DNA from 2 places in the Streptomyces sp. NPDC102360 genome. Region 1 is predicted to be linked to the other one. Evidence: riboswitches for the same ligand, from Rfam matches in the RefSeq annotation. Region 1 holds a riboswitch; the other holds the start of a gene.
What was found. Region 1 has a riboswitch for S-adenosylmethionine ahead of ACIRHA_RS25455 (aminotransferase class V-fold PLP-dependent enzyme). Riboswitches for the same ligand answer to the same signal wherever they lie in the genome.
Positions count from the first base shown of each region.

Region 1 (5,151 bases):
TACATGGCCAAGGCGGGTGGCTTCTTCTTCCTGGTCTTCGGCGTCATCGCGGTGGTCGCCGCGATCGCCACGATCAACCCGATCTGGGCCATCGGTCCATACCGTCCCGACCAGGTGTCCACGGGCGCCCAGCCGGACTGGTACATGGGCTTCTCCGAAGGCCTGATCCGTGTGATGCCTGGCTGGGAGATCGACTTCTGGGGTCATACGCTCGTCCTGGGCGTGGCCATCCCGCTGGTCGTGATCTTCCCGCTGGTCCTGGTCGCGATCGCGGTCTACCCGTTCATCGAGTCCTGGGTCACCGGCGACAAGCGCGAGCACCACATCCTGGACCGCCCGCGCAACGCTCCGACGCGTACGGCCTTCGGTGTCGCGTGGATCACCTGGTACATGGTGCTGCTCATCGGTGGTGGTAACGACCTCTGGGCCACGCACTTCCACCTGTCGATCAACGCCATCACCTGGTTCGTCCGGATCGCGTTCTTCGTCGGACCGGTCATCGCGTTCATCGTCACCAAGCGGATCTGTCTCGGCCTCCAGCGCCGCGACAAGGACAAGGTGCTGCACGGACGCGAGTCCGGCATCATCAAGCGCCTGCCGCACGGTGAGTTCGTCGAGGTGCACGAGCCGCTCGACCAGGAGGCCCTGCACACCCTCACGGCGCACGAGCAGTACGCGCCGGCCGAGATCGGCCCGACGGTCGACGAGAACGGTGTCGAGCGCAAGGTCTCGCGGCTCCAGAAGCTGCGCGGCAAGCTCTCGCGCGGTTACTACGGGGAGAACAACCAGATCCCGAAGCCGACCGCCGAGGAGTACAAGGAGATCACCAGCGGCCACGGCCACCACTGATCTCTGATCCGTCGCTGCAAGCCACCGCGGGAGCCCTCGTCCAGTGCCTGGACGGGGGCTCTTTGCGGTCCTGATACCTGGATAGGGTGGGACCGCAGCACCTTTCAACCCACAGATGCACACAGGAGCGGCCATGAGCGCTTTGAACCCCGCTGGAGGCAACACCTCGGCGGACCGTTCCTGGCCCGCCGTCCTGAACGGCCTGCTGGAGGGCCGTGACCAGAGCGCCGACGACACCGCGTGGGCGATGGACCGGATCATGCGGGGCGAGGCGACCGACGCGCAGATCGCCGGGTTCGCGGTGGCGCTGCGCGCCAAGGGCGAGACCGTGCAGGAGATCTCCGGTCTCGTACGCGGCATGTACGAGCACGCCAACGTGATCGAGGTGCCCGGCGAGACCGTCGACATCGTCGGCACGGGCGGGGACGGCGCGAAGACCGTCAACATCTCCACCATGGCCGCCATCGTGATCGCGGGTGCGGGCGCCAAGGTCGTCAAGCACGGCAACCGCGCCGCCTCCTCGGCCTCCGGCTCCTCCGACGTACTGGAGAAGCTGGGCGTCAATCTCGACCTGTCGCCGAAGCGGGTGCCCGAGGTCGCGGAGGAAGCCGGCATCACGTTCTGCTTCGCCATAAAGTTCCACCCCGCGCTGCGCTACGCGGGCGCCGCGCGCGGCCAGCTCGGTATCCGCACGGTCTTCAACCTGCTGGGCCCGCTGACCAACCCGGCCAAGGTGAAGTCGCAGGCCGTCGGCGTCGCCGATGCCCGGATGGCGCCGATCGTGGCCGGGGTCTTCGCCGAGCGCGGCAACTCGTCCCTGGTGTTCCGCGGCGACGACGGCCTCGACGAGCTGACCACCACGGGTTCCTCGCGCGTGTGGGTGGTGCGGGACGGCGCCGTGCGCGAGGAGTCCTTCGACCCGCGCGACGTCGGCATCGACATCGTGCCCATCGAGGCGCTGCGCGGCGGCGACCCCTCGTACAACGCGGAGGTCGCCCGGCGCCTCCTCGACGGCGAGCGGGGGCCCGTGCGCGACGCGGTGCTGCTGAACGCGGCGGCGGCCCTGGTCGCCGTGCGGCCCGGCGAGGGCACGCTCGTCGAGCAGATCAGGGCGGGCATGGACCGGGCCGCCGAGTCGATCGACTCCGGAGCGGCGAAGTCCGCCCTGGAGCGGTGGGTGGCGGCCAGCAACAGGTGAGTGTGGCGCCCACCGCGGTCCGGATGCCGGACAGCGGTGGGCACCGGCAAGATCGTGTGGCAAGATGCTGCGCAGGTCATGAGTGACAGCGATTAAGCCCCGGCTCGCTGTCCGGCAACCCTCCGTCCGTGGCGGGGTGCCCCGGGTGAAGACCAGGCCGTGGACAGCAAGGTCCATGGCAAGCGCGGACCCCTGCGAACAACCCTGGGGTCCTGGTCCTCAAGGGAGCAGTCTCGTGAGCAAGCGAATGCGATAGGGCGTTTCGGCCCCGCCTCCGCGTACCTGTTTCATCTTTCTTTCCATGCCGTCGAGCCGCGTCCGGTTCTGGTTCCGGCATGGTCAATTCGCTGATCGCGCCAGGGAGTTCACCCATGTCTGTTTCCGTCGACGCCGCCGCCTGCACCTCGTCCCCTTCCGGGATCGCAGCCCCGCTTCCGGTCCTCGGCCGGGACGTCACCGTGCCGCTCGTCACCGGTGGCGAGGTCACGTACGCCGCCCTCGACTACGCGGCCAGCGCGCCCGCCCTGCAGCGGGTGTGGGACGACGTCGCCGCCTACGCGCCGTACTACGGCAGCGTGCACCGCGGCGCCGGGTATCTGTCGCAGCTGTCCACCGACCTGTTCGAGAACTCCCGGGTCGCCGTCGCCGAGTTCCTCGGCTGCCGCGAGGACGACCAGGTCGTCTTCACCCGGTCGACCACCGACTCGCTCAACCTGCTCGCCGCCGCGCTGCCCGCCGACTGCGAGGTGTTCGTCTTCGAGACCGAGCACCACGCCTCGCTGCTGCCGTGGCGCGACGCCCGCGTGACGTACCTGAACGCGCCGCGCACCCCGGACGAGGCCGTCGCCACGCTGGAGCGCGCCCTCGCCGGCCGTGACCCCCACGGCCCGGCCCTCGTCTGCGTCACCGGTGCCTCCAACGTCACCGGTGAGCTCTGGCCGGTGCGCGAGCTCGCGGCGGCCGCTCACGCGCAGGGTGCCCGCATCGTGCTCGACGCCGCGCAGCTCGCGCCCCACCACCCCGTCTCCGTAAAGGAGTTGGATGTGGACTGGGTCGCCTTCTCCGGGCACAAGCTGTACGCGCCCTTCGGCTCGGGCGTGCTCGCGGGCCGCTCCGACTGGCTGACGGCGGCCGAGCCCTATCTCGCCGGTGGTGGCGCCTCCAAGAAGGTCGCGCGGCGCGCCGACGGCGGCGTGGACGTCGAGTGGCACGCCACCGCCGCGCGCCACGAGGCCGGTTCGCCGAACGTCATCGGCGTGTACTCCATCGCCTCCGCCTGCAAGGCACTCACCGAGGCCGGGTTCGACAACCTCGTCGCCCGCGAGCAGTACCTGATCCGCAAGGTCCAGGAGGGGCTCGCGGCCGTGCCCGAGGTGAAGGTGCTGTCGCTGTTCGGGGACGACGCGCCGCGGGTGGGCGTGCTGTCCTTCGTCGTCGACGGCTGGAACTCCTCGCACTTCGCCGCCGCGCTCTCCGCCGAGTACGGCATCGGGGTGCGCGACGGCCTGTTCTGCGCCCACCCGCTGGTGCGCACGCTGCTCGGCTCCGACCCGCAGCAGCAGGGCGAGTGCGGTGCCCCGGAGGCCGCGCCGGGCGAGAAGTCGCTCAACGCCATCCGCGTCAGCTTCGGCGCCGGGACGCCCGACGAGCACGTGGAGCGGTTCGTGTCCGCCGTGACGGAGCTCGTGCGGGACGGCGCCCGCTGGAACTACCGCACCGAGGACGGGCGCTGCGTGCCGGACACCACCAACGCCTGATCCCTCGGGGTGAGCCGGCTGCCCAGCAGGATCATGCGCAGGGCCCGCTCGGTGGCATCCGTGAGGAACTCGCCGCCCCGGCCCAGCGCCTCCGCGAGCGTCACAGGGGCGGGCAGGATCGAGCTGTAGGCGTCGACCCCGGTCGCCGTCACCGTGTGCGCGCCGTCGCCGATGGTGCCCGCGAGGGCGAGCACCGGGCGGCCGAACCGCTTGGCGCGGCGGGCCACTTCGGCGGGGACCTTGCCGCGCGGCGTCTGGTGGTCGAGGGCGCCCTCGGCGGTGACGACCAGGTCGGCACGGGCGAGGCGGGCGTCCAGGTCGAGGTGGTCGAGGAGGACGTCGAAGCGGGGGAGGAGTTCGGCGCCGAGCGCGGCGAGGCCCGCGCCGAGTCCGCCGGAGGCGCCCGTGCCCGGCCCGCTGAACAGGTCGGTACGTACGCCCAGGTCGCGCGTCAGGACGTGCGCCCAGTGCTCAAGGGCGGCCGCAAGCTGCTCGACCTGCGTGGGCGTCGCACCCTTCTGCGGGCCGAACACGCGGGCGACGCCGCGCTCCCCGCACAGCACGTTGAACGGATTGCAGGCCACCCGGATCTCGGTGTCCTTCAGACGCGGGTCGAGGCCGCTCGGATCGATACGGTCCAGGTGCATCAACTCCCTGCCGCCCAGCGGGAGTTGCATGTCGTACGGGTCGAGCAGTCGGGCGCCGAGTGCCTGCAGCGCGCCCGCGCCGCCGTCGGAGGTGCCGGAGTCGCCGCAGCCCACGAGGATGCGGCGGGCGCCCGCGTCGAGGGCCGCGCGGATCAGCTCGCCGACGCCGTACGTCGTGGTGGCGCTCGGGTCGCGCAGCTCGCGCGGGACGAGGGAGAGCCCGGCGACGGCCGCCATCTCGACGACCGCGGTGCCGTCAGGGAGCAGCGCGAAGTGCGTGCCGACGCGCTGGCCGACCGGGCCCGTGGCGGGCAGGGCGACCAGGCGGCCGCCACCCTCGGCCGCGAGCGCGCGGGCCGTGCCCTCGCCGCCGTCGACGAGGGGGATGAGGTCGGTCACGGCGTCCGGCACCACACGGCGTACACCGGAGGCGATGGCCTCGGCGGCGGCGCCCGCGGACAGGGACTCCTTGAAGCCGCTGGGGGCGATGGCGAAATGGGTCAACACGTCGGTCTCCAGGGTGGGTTCAGCGGACGGGCACGCCGAGCAGCGGCCACAGCGTGAGCGCGCACAGCAGGACGGCGGCGGCCGTCAGCGGGGCCAGGACGGCGGAGAGGCGCAGCAGGTCGCGCGGGGTATAGGTGGGCACCCCGGGTATCTGGGCGAAGAGCGTCACCGGCTTCGCGGACGCGGGCAGCGT
Region 1 covers NZ_JBIWLG010000006.1:449,240-454,390, reverse strand. Annotated here, with positions in the region: gene ACIRHA_RS25465 (cytochrome bc complex cytochrome b subunit) at 1-849, shown strand, start outside; gene trpD (anthranilate phosphoribosyltransferase) at 983-2,047, shown strand; SAM riboswitch class IV at 2,122-2,238, shown strand; gene ACIRHA_RS25455 (aminotransferase class V-fold PLP-dependent enzyme) at 2,419-3,804, shown strand; gene ACIRHA_RS25450 (glycerate kinase) at 3,756-4,958, opposite strand; gene ACIRHA_RS25445 (SLC13 family permease) at 4,978-5,151, opposite strand, start outside.

Region 2 (5,151 bases), on a different contig from region 1:
CGGGCGTCTGCGCACCCGGCTGCTCACCGGGCTGCTCACTGGGCTGCTCGCTCGGCGCCGGGCTCGTCGGCGAGGGGCCGGCCGGCGAGGGGCTGGCCGGCGCCGGCGCCTCCCCGATGATGGGCGTGATGCCGCACCGCGCGTCGGGGGAGCCGTCCTCGCAGTTGGTGCGCGGGGTGTCGGCGGTGACGCTGTTCGTGAGCTTGCCGTCACCGCTCACCGGGTCGTTGACCTTCACGGAGTACGTCACGGTCGCCGTCTTCCCGGCCGGGATGTCACCGGTGAAGTTGATCTTCGGCTCGGTGTAGGAGACGTTCCCGATGCTCGCCGCCGCGTCGTCGTTGTACGTCGCGTCGTCGAGGTTCTCGGTGAGGTCGTCGGTGAACTTGGCGTTCGGGTACGGCAGCCGGCTGACGTTCTTCGCCTTCACCGTGTACGTGACCGTGTCGCCGGGCTCGACCTTGGCCGGGCTCGCCGTCTTGCTGATCTCCAGGTCGGGCACCGGGACGGACAGGGCGAGCGCCGAGGGGACGTAGGTGTCGCCCTTGGTGGAGAAGTCAAGCGTCGTGGACGTGGAGCCGACCGGGATCGGCTCGGCCCCCGCGGCGCGCGTGGTGCCGCTGCCCGTGACGTCGAACTCCTTCGCGTCGATGCTCAGGTTGTTGACCATCTTCGGGGCGAGGGCGCCGTCGTCCTCGGAGACGAAGAAGTTGTTGGTGTTGCCGGTGTGCGCCTCGGGGATGTTCCGGCCGCCGACGGCGAACTTGTCGCCCGGCGTGTTCCAGTCGCCCTCGTACGCGGTGACGCTCGCGTGCGGCGTGCCCGAGGTCCGGTAGAAGCCGTCCACGGTGACCCGGGTGGCCGGGGAGGTGGAGCGCTGCAGGACGTGGCCGCCGTAGACGTAGACGTTGCGGCGGTCCGGAGCGTAGGTCTCGTTCGGGGAGTCGTACTTGTAGACGACGGTCATCGACCAGCCGGCCACACAGCCCTTGCCGGTGGGCGCCCAGATGTCGCCGACCGAGACCGGGACCGGGGTGCCCGTGCCGGTGACCCCGCTGAAGAGGCCCGTCACGTCGGCCTCGCCCGTGTAGTAGTGCGGGCCGTTGGTCGAGGCGGGGTCCTTGACCAGGTTCTCGGGGGAGACCTTGGTCGGGGCCGTGCCGTTCACGCCGACCGAGGGCGTCGCGTCCAGCGGGTCGCCGGGCGAGGGGTCCACATCGGCGCCGGAGATGTCGCAGCGCTTCATCTGGGCCCCGCTCGGACCCTTGTACGTGCCGTCGTTGCCGCCGTAGAAGAGGCGGGCGTAGGCGACCTCGGCGCCGGGCGGGATGGTGACCCGGCCGGTGCTGGAGCCGTAGCCGTCCGTCGTCCCCGCGGTGTTGATCCGCTGCATGACGAACGTGTTGTTGTTGTCCTTGCCCTCGCCGTTGGCGGCGACGGCGCAGCGCGCGGCCATCGTGGCGTCGTCCGTCGGGCAGCCCATGACCGTGTTGCCGATGGTCTTGAAGTCGCCGTAGATCGATTCGTCGTAGCGCTTGGCGAAGGGGGAGACCACATCCGCGGAGGCGGGACTCGGCGCGAGGCCCGCCATGCCTGTCAGACAGGCGGCGAGGGTGGCGGTGACGGCGCACGCCGCCCTGCCCTTGAATTGTCTAAGCCACATAAAGGGCAAACTAGACAAAACATATGATTATGCGGCGCTTATGCCACGCGACGCTCCGCATACTCACCGATTTCGATCATCGGAGGCCGCTCCTCCGTGTCGACCGGGTGCGTTCGCGGCTCGAAGCCGTCCTCGCCGCGCTCGAACTGCGTGAGTACCGGCCTGACGAGGTGCCCGCGCGCGAGCCGCAGCTGGGCCGTGCGGTAGATCGCCGCCGCCATCCGGCCGAGCGCCTGCCCGTCCTGGTGCCGGTGCTTGCGCACGCCGACGTCGACCTGGGCGAGCGCGTCGAGGCCCACGGTGTGCAGCGCGTCCACGAGCAGGCCGAGCTCCACGCCGTATCCGACGGGGAACGGGAGCCGTTCGAGGAGCGAGCGCCGGGCCGCGTACTCGCCGCCCAACGGCTGGACGAATCCGGCCAGTTGGGGCCAGTGCAGATTGAGTATCGGCCGCGCCATCAGCTCGGTCACCCGGCCGCCCTCCCCGGTGGCCCCGGCCAGCGGGCGGTCGTACATCGCCTTCACGAAGTGCACGCCCGGCTCGGTCAGGAGCGGCCCGACGATCCCGGAGACGAAGTCCGCGGAGAACTCCCTCAGGTCGGCGTCGACGAAACACACGATGTCACCGGACGTGACGAACAGGGAGCGCCACAGCACCTCGCCCTTGCCGGGCCTGGCCGGGATCCGCGGCAGGATCGCGTCCCGGTGCTCGACGCGCGCCCCGGCCGCCGCCGCGACCTCGGAGGTGCGGTCGGTGGAGCCGGAGTCGATCACGACCAGTTCGTCGACGAGCGGCACCGCGTCCGTCATCAGCGTCCGCCGGATCTCGGAGACGATCTCGCCGACCGTCTCCTCCTCGTTCAGCGCGGGCAGTACGACACTCACCGTCTGCCCCGACGCGTGCTTGGCGGCGACCAACCGGTGCAGCGGAAGGTCCGCCACGGACCAGGAGCGCCTGTTCAGCCAGCGCTCGACCTCTTCCAGCACGGTCTGGTTTCCTTCCCTAAGGATCGCCATGTGATCCATCTCGCGGTTCGGACGACTATCTCTAGGGTCCGGGCCTTCGGTTACAGTCTTGAACAAGGCTGGTGACCATCGCATGCCGGGGGTCGCCTGCCGTACACAACTGAATCCACACAATCGAATACCGCTCATCCAGAGGGGCAGAGGGAAACGGCCCGTTGAAGCCCCGGCAACCCTCCCGCCGACCGCGAGGTCACGGTGGGGAAGGTGCCAATTCCGTCTCGCGGCGAGATGCGTCGCGAGGAAGATGAGGAGAGAGGGCCTCGCTCCATGTCCGTACAGACTGCCGCCACCGAAACCGCCGCCTCGACGGGCTCCGTCGACCTTGGTCCGGCCTCCGGCCTCTCCTGCCGCGAGTGCGGCGCCGTCGTCCCGCTCGGCCCTGTCTTCGCCTGCGCCGAGTGTTTCGGCCCCCTCGAAGTCGCGTACGACCTCCCCGTCGGTGACCCCGAGGCGCTCCGCAAGCAGATCGAGGCAGGGCCCGCCAACATCTGGCGCTACGCCCCGCTGCTGCCCGTCCCGGCCGACGTCGCCGAGAAGCCGAACATCAACCCCGGCTGGACCAAGCTCGTCAAGGCCGACAACCTCGGCCGTGAACTGGGCGTCGCCGAGGGCAAGTTGTTCGTCAAGGACGACTCCGGCAACCCGACGCACTCCTTCAAGGACCGCGTCGTCGCGCAGGCCATCGAGGCCGCCCGCGCCTTCGGCTTCACCACGCTCTCCTGCTCCTCCACCGGCAACCTGGCCGGCGCCGTCGGCGCCGCCGCCGCCCGTGCCGGCTTCCGGTCCTGCGTGTTCATCCCGCACGACCTGGAGCAGGGCAAGGTCGTCATGGCCGGTGTCTACGGCGGTGACCTCGTCGCCATCGAGGGCAACTACGACGACGTGAACCGCTTCTGCTCCGAGCTCATCGGCGACCCGCTGGGCGAGGGCTGGGGCTTCGTCAACGTCAACCTGCGCCCGTACTACGGCGAGGGCTCCAAGACGCTCGCGTACGAGATCTGCGAGCAGCTCGGCTGGCAGCTCCCGGACCAGCTGGTCATCCCGATCGCGTCCGGCTCGCAGTTCACGAAGATCGACAAGGGCCTGAAGGAGCTGATCAAGCTCGGCCTCGTCGAGGACAAGCCCTACAAGCTCTTCGGCGCCCAGGCCGAGGGCTGCTCCCCGGTCTCCGTCGCCTACAAGGGCGGCCACGACGTGGTCCGCCCGCAGAAGCCGACGACCATCGCCAAGTCCCTCGCCATCGGCAACCCCGCCGACGGCCCCTACGTCCTCGACATCGCGCGCCGCACCGGCGGCGCCGTGGAGGACGTGAACGACGAGCAGGTCGTCGACGCGATCAAGCTGCTCGCGCGCACGGAGGGCATCTTCGCGGAGACCGCCGGCGGTGTGACGCTGGGCGTCACGAAGAAGCTCATCGAGTCGGGTCACATCGACCCGTCGCTGACCACGGTGGTCCTGAACACCGGTGACGGCCTCAAGACGCTTGACGCGGTCGCCGATTCGTCTCAGGCCACGGCCACGATCCGGCCCAGCCTCGACGCGTTCCGCGAGGCCGGCCTCGCCGCCGACCACTGAGCCCGACCGACTTGTAGCAACAGGAGTTACCACCATGAGCGTCAACGTTCGCATCCCCACCATCCTGCGCACCTACACCGGCGGCAAGGCCGAGGTCGCCGCCGAGGGCGCCACCCTCGCCGATGTCATCGCCGACCTCGAGAAGAACCACACCGGTATCGCCGCCCGCGTCCTCGACGACCAGGGCAAGCTGCGCCGCTTCGTGAACGTGTACGTGAACGACGACGACGTCCGCTTCGAGCAGGGCCTCGAGACGTCGACGCCGGACGGCGCGGGCGTCTCGATCATTCCGGCCGTCGCCGGCGGCTGATCGTCGGGCAGGGCGCGGACGACTGATCGTTCGCGTTCTACGCTGAGTTATCCGAATTGCCCTCTCCGCCAGAGAAGCGGAGGGGGCAATTCTGCATGGTTGAGCGCGGTACAGTTGGGGAAGTTGCTGCGTTTCCCCGAGCGGTGCATGACGGGCGCATATGAGTTCTCGCCCGAAGCCCGACAAGAAGTAGCCAAAGTGCTCGGCCCTTTCGGGCCTTTTACGGCATTTACGCGGCCCGACTTGACCTGGAATCCGGTGAGTTGGCCCGGTTCCCCCGATCTGGTGTGCCCAGAATTCTCGTCCGACTGACCTGTTGCAGACGGCAGTTGGGCAGATACATTCAGCCGCGGTCGACGCGTTCCGGCGCACACCCCCATATCCCATGGGGCGTGAGGTCTGACCCGGGTCCGCGAAGTGCGGTCCTGCGTAAGGGCCAGTAATAGGGGAGTTAGGCATGGCTCAGGGCACCGTCAAGTGGTTCAACGCGGAGAAGGGGTACGGCTTCATCGCGGTCGACGGTGGTGCGGATGTGTTCGTCCACTACAGCGCGATTCAGATGGACGGCTACCGCACCC
Region 2 covers NZ_JBIWLG010000020.1:7,623-12,773, forward strand. Annotated here, with positions in the region: gene ACIRHA_RS40945 (hypothetical protein) at 1-1,663, opposite strand, end outside; gene ACIRHA_RS40950 (glucosyl-3-phosphoglycerate synthase) at 1,702-2,649, opposite strand; SAM riboswitch class I at 2,811-2,939, shown strand; gene thrC (threonine synthase) at 2,956-4,263, shown strand; gene ACIRHA_RS40960 (ubiquitin-like small modifier protein 1) at 4,298-4,573, shown strand; gene ACIRHA_RS40965 (cold-shock protein) at 5,031-5,151, shown strand, end outside.
Region 2: it holds a riboswitch for S-adenosylmethionine, as region 1 does, so the genes downstream of both, thrC (threonine synthase) here and ACIRHA_RS25455 (aminotransferase class V-fold PLP-dependent enzyme) in region 1, are expected to answer to the same signal.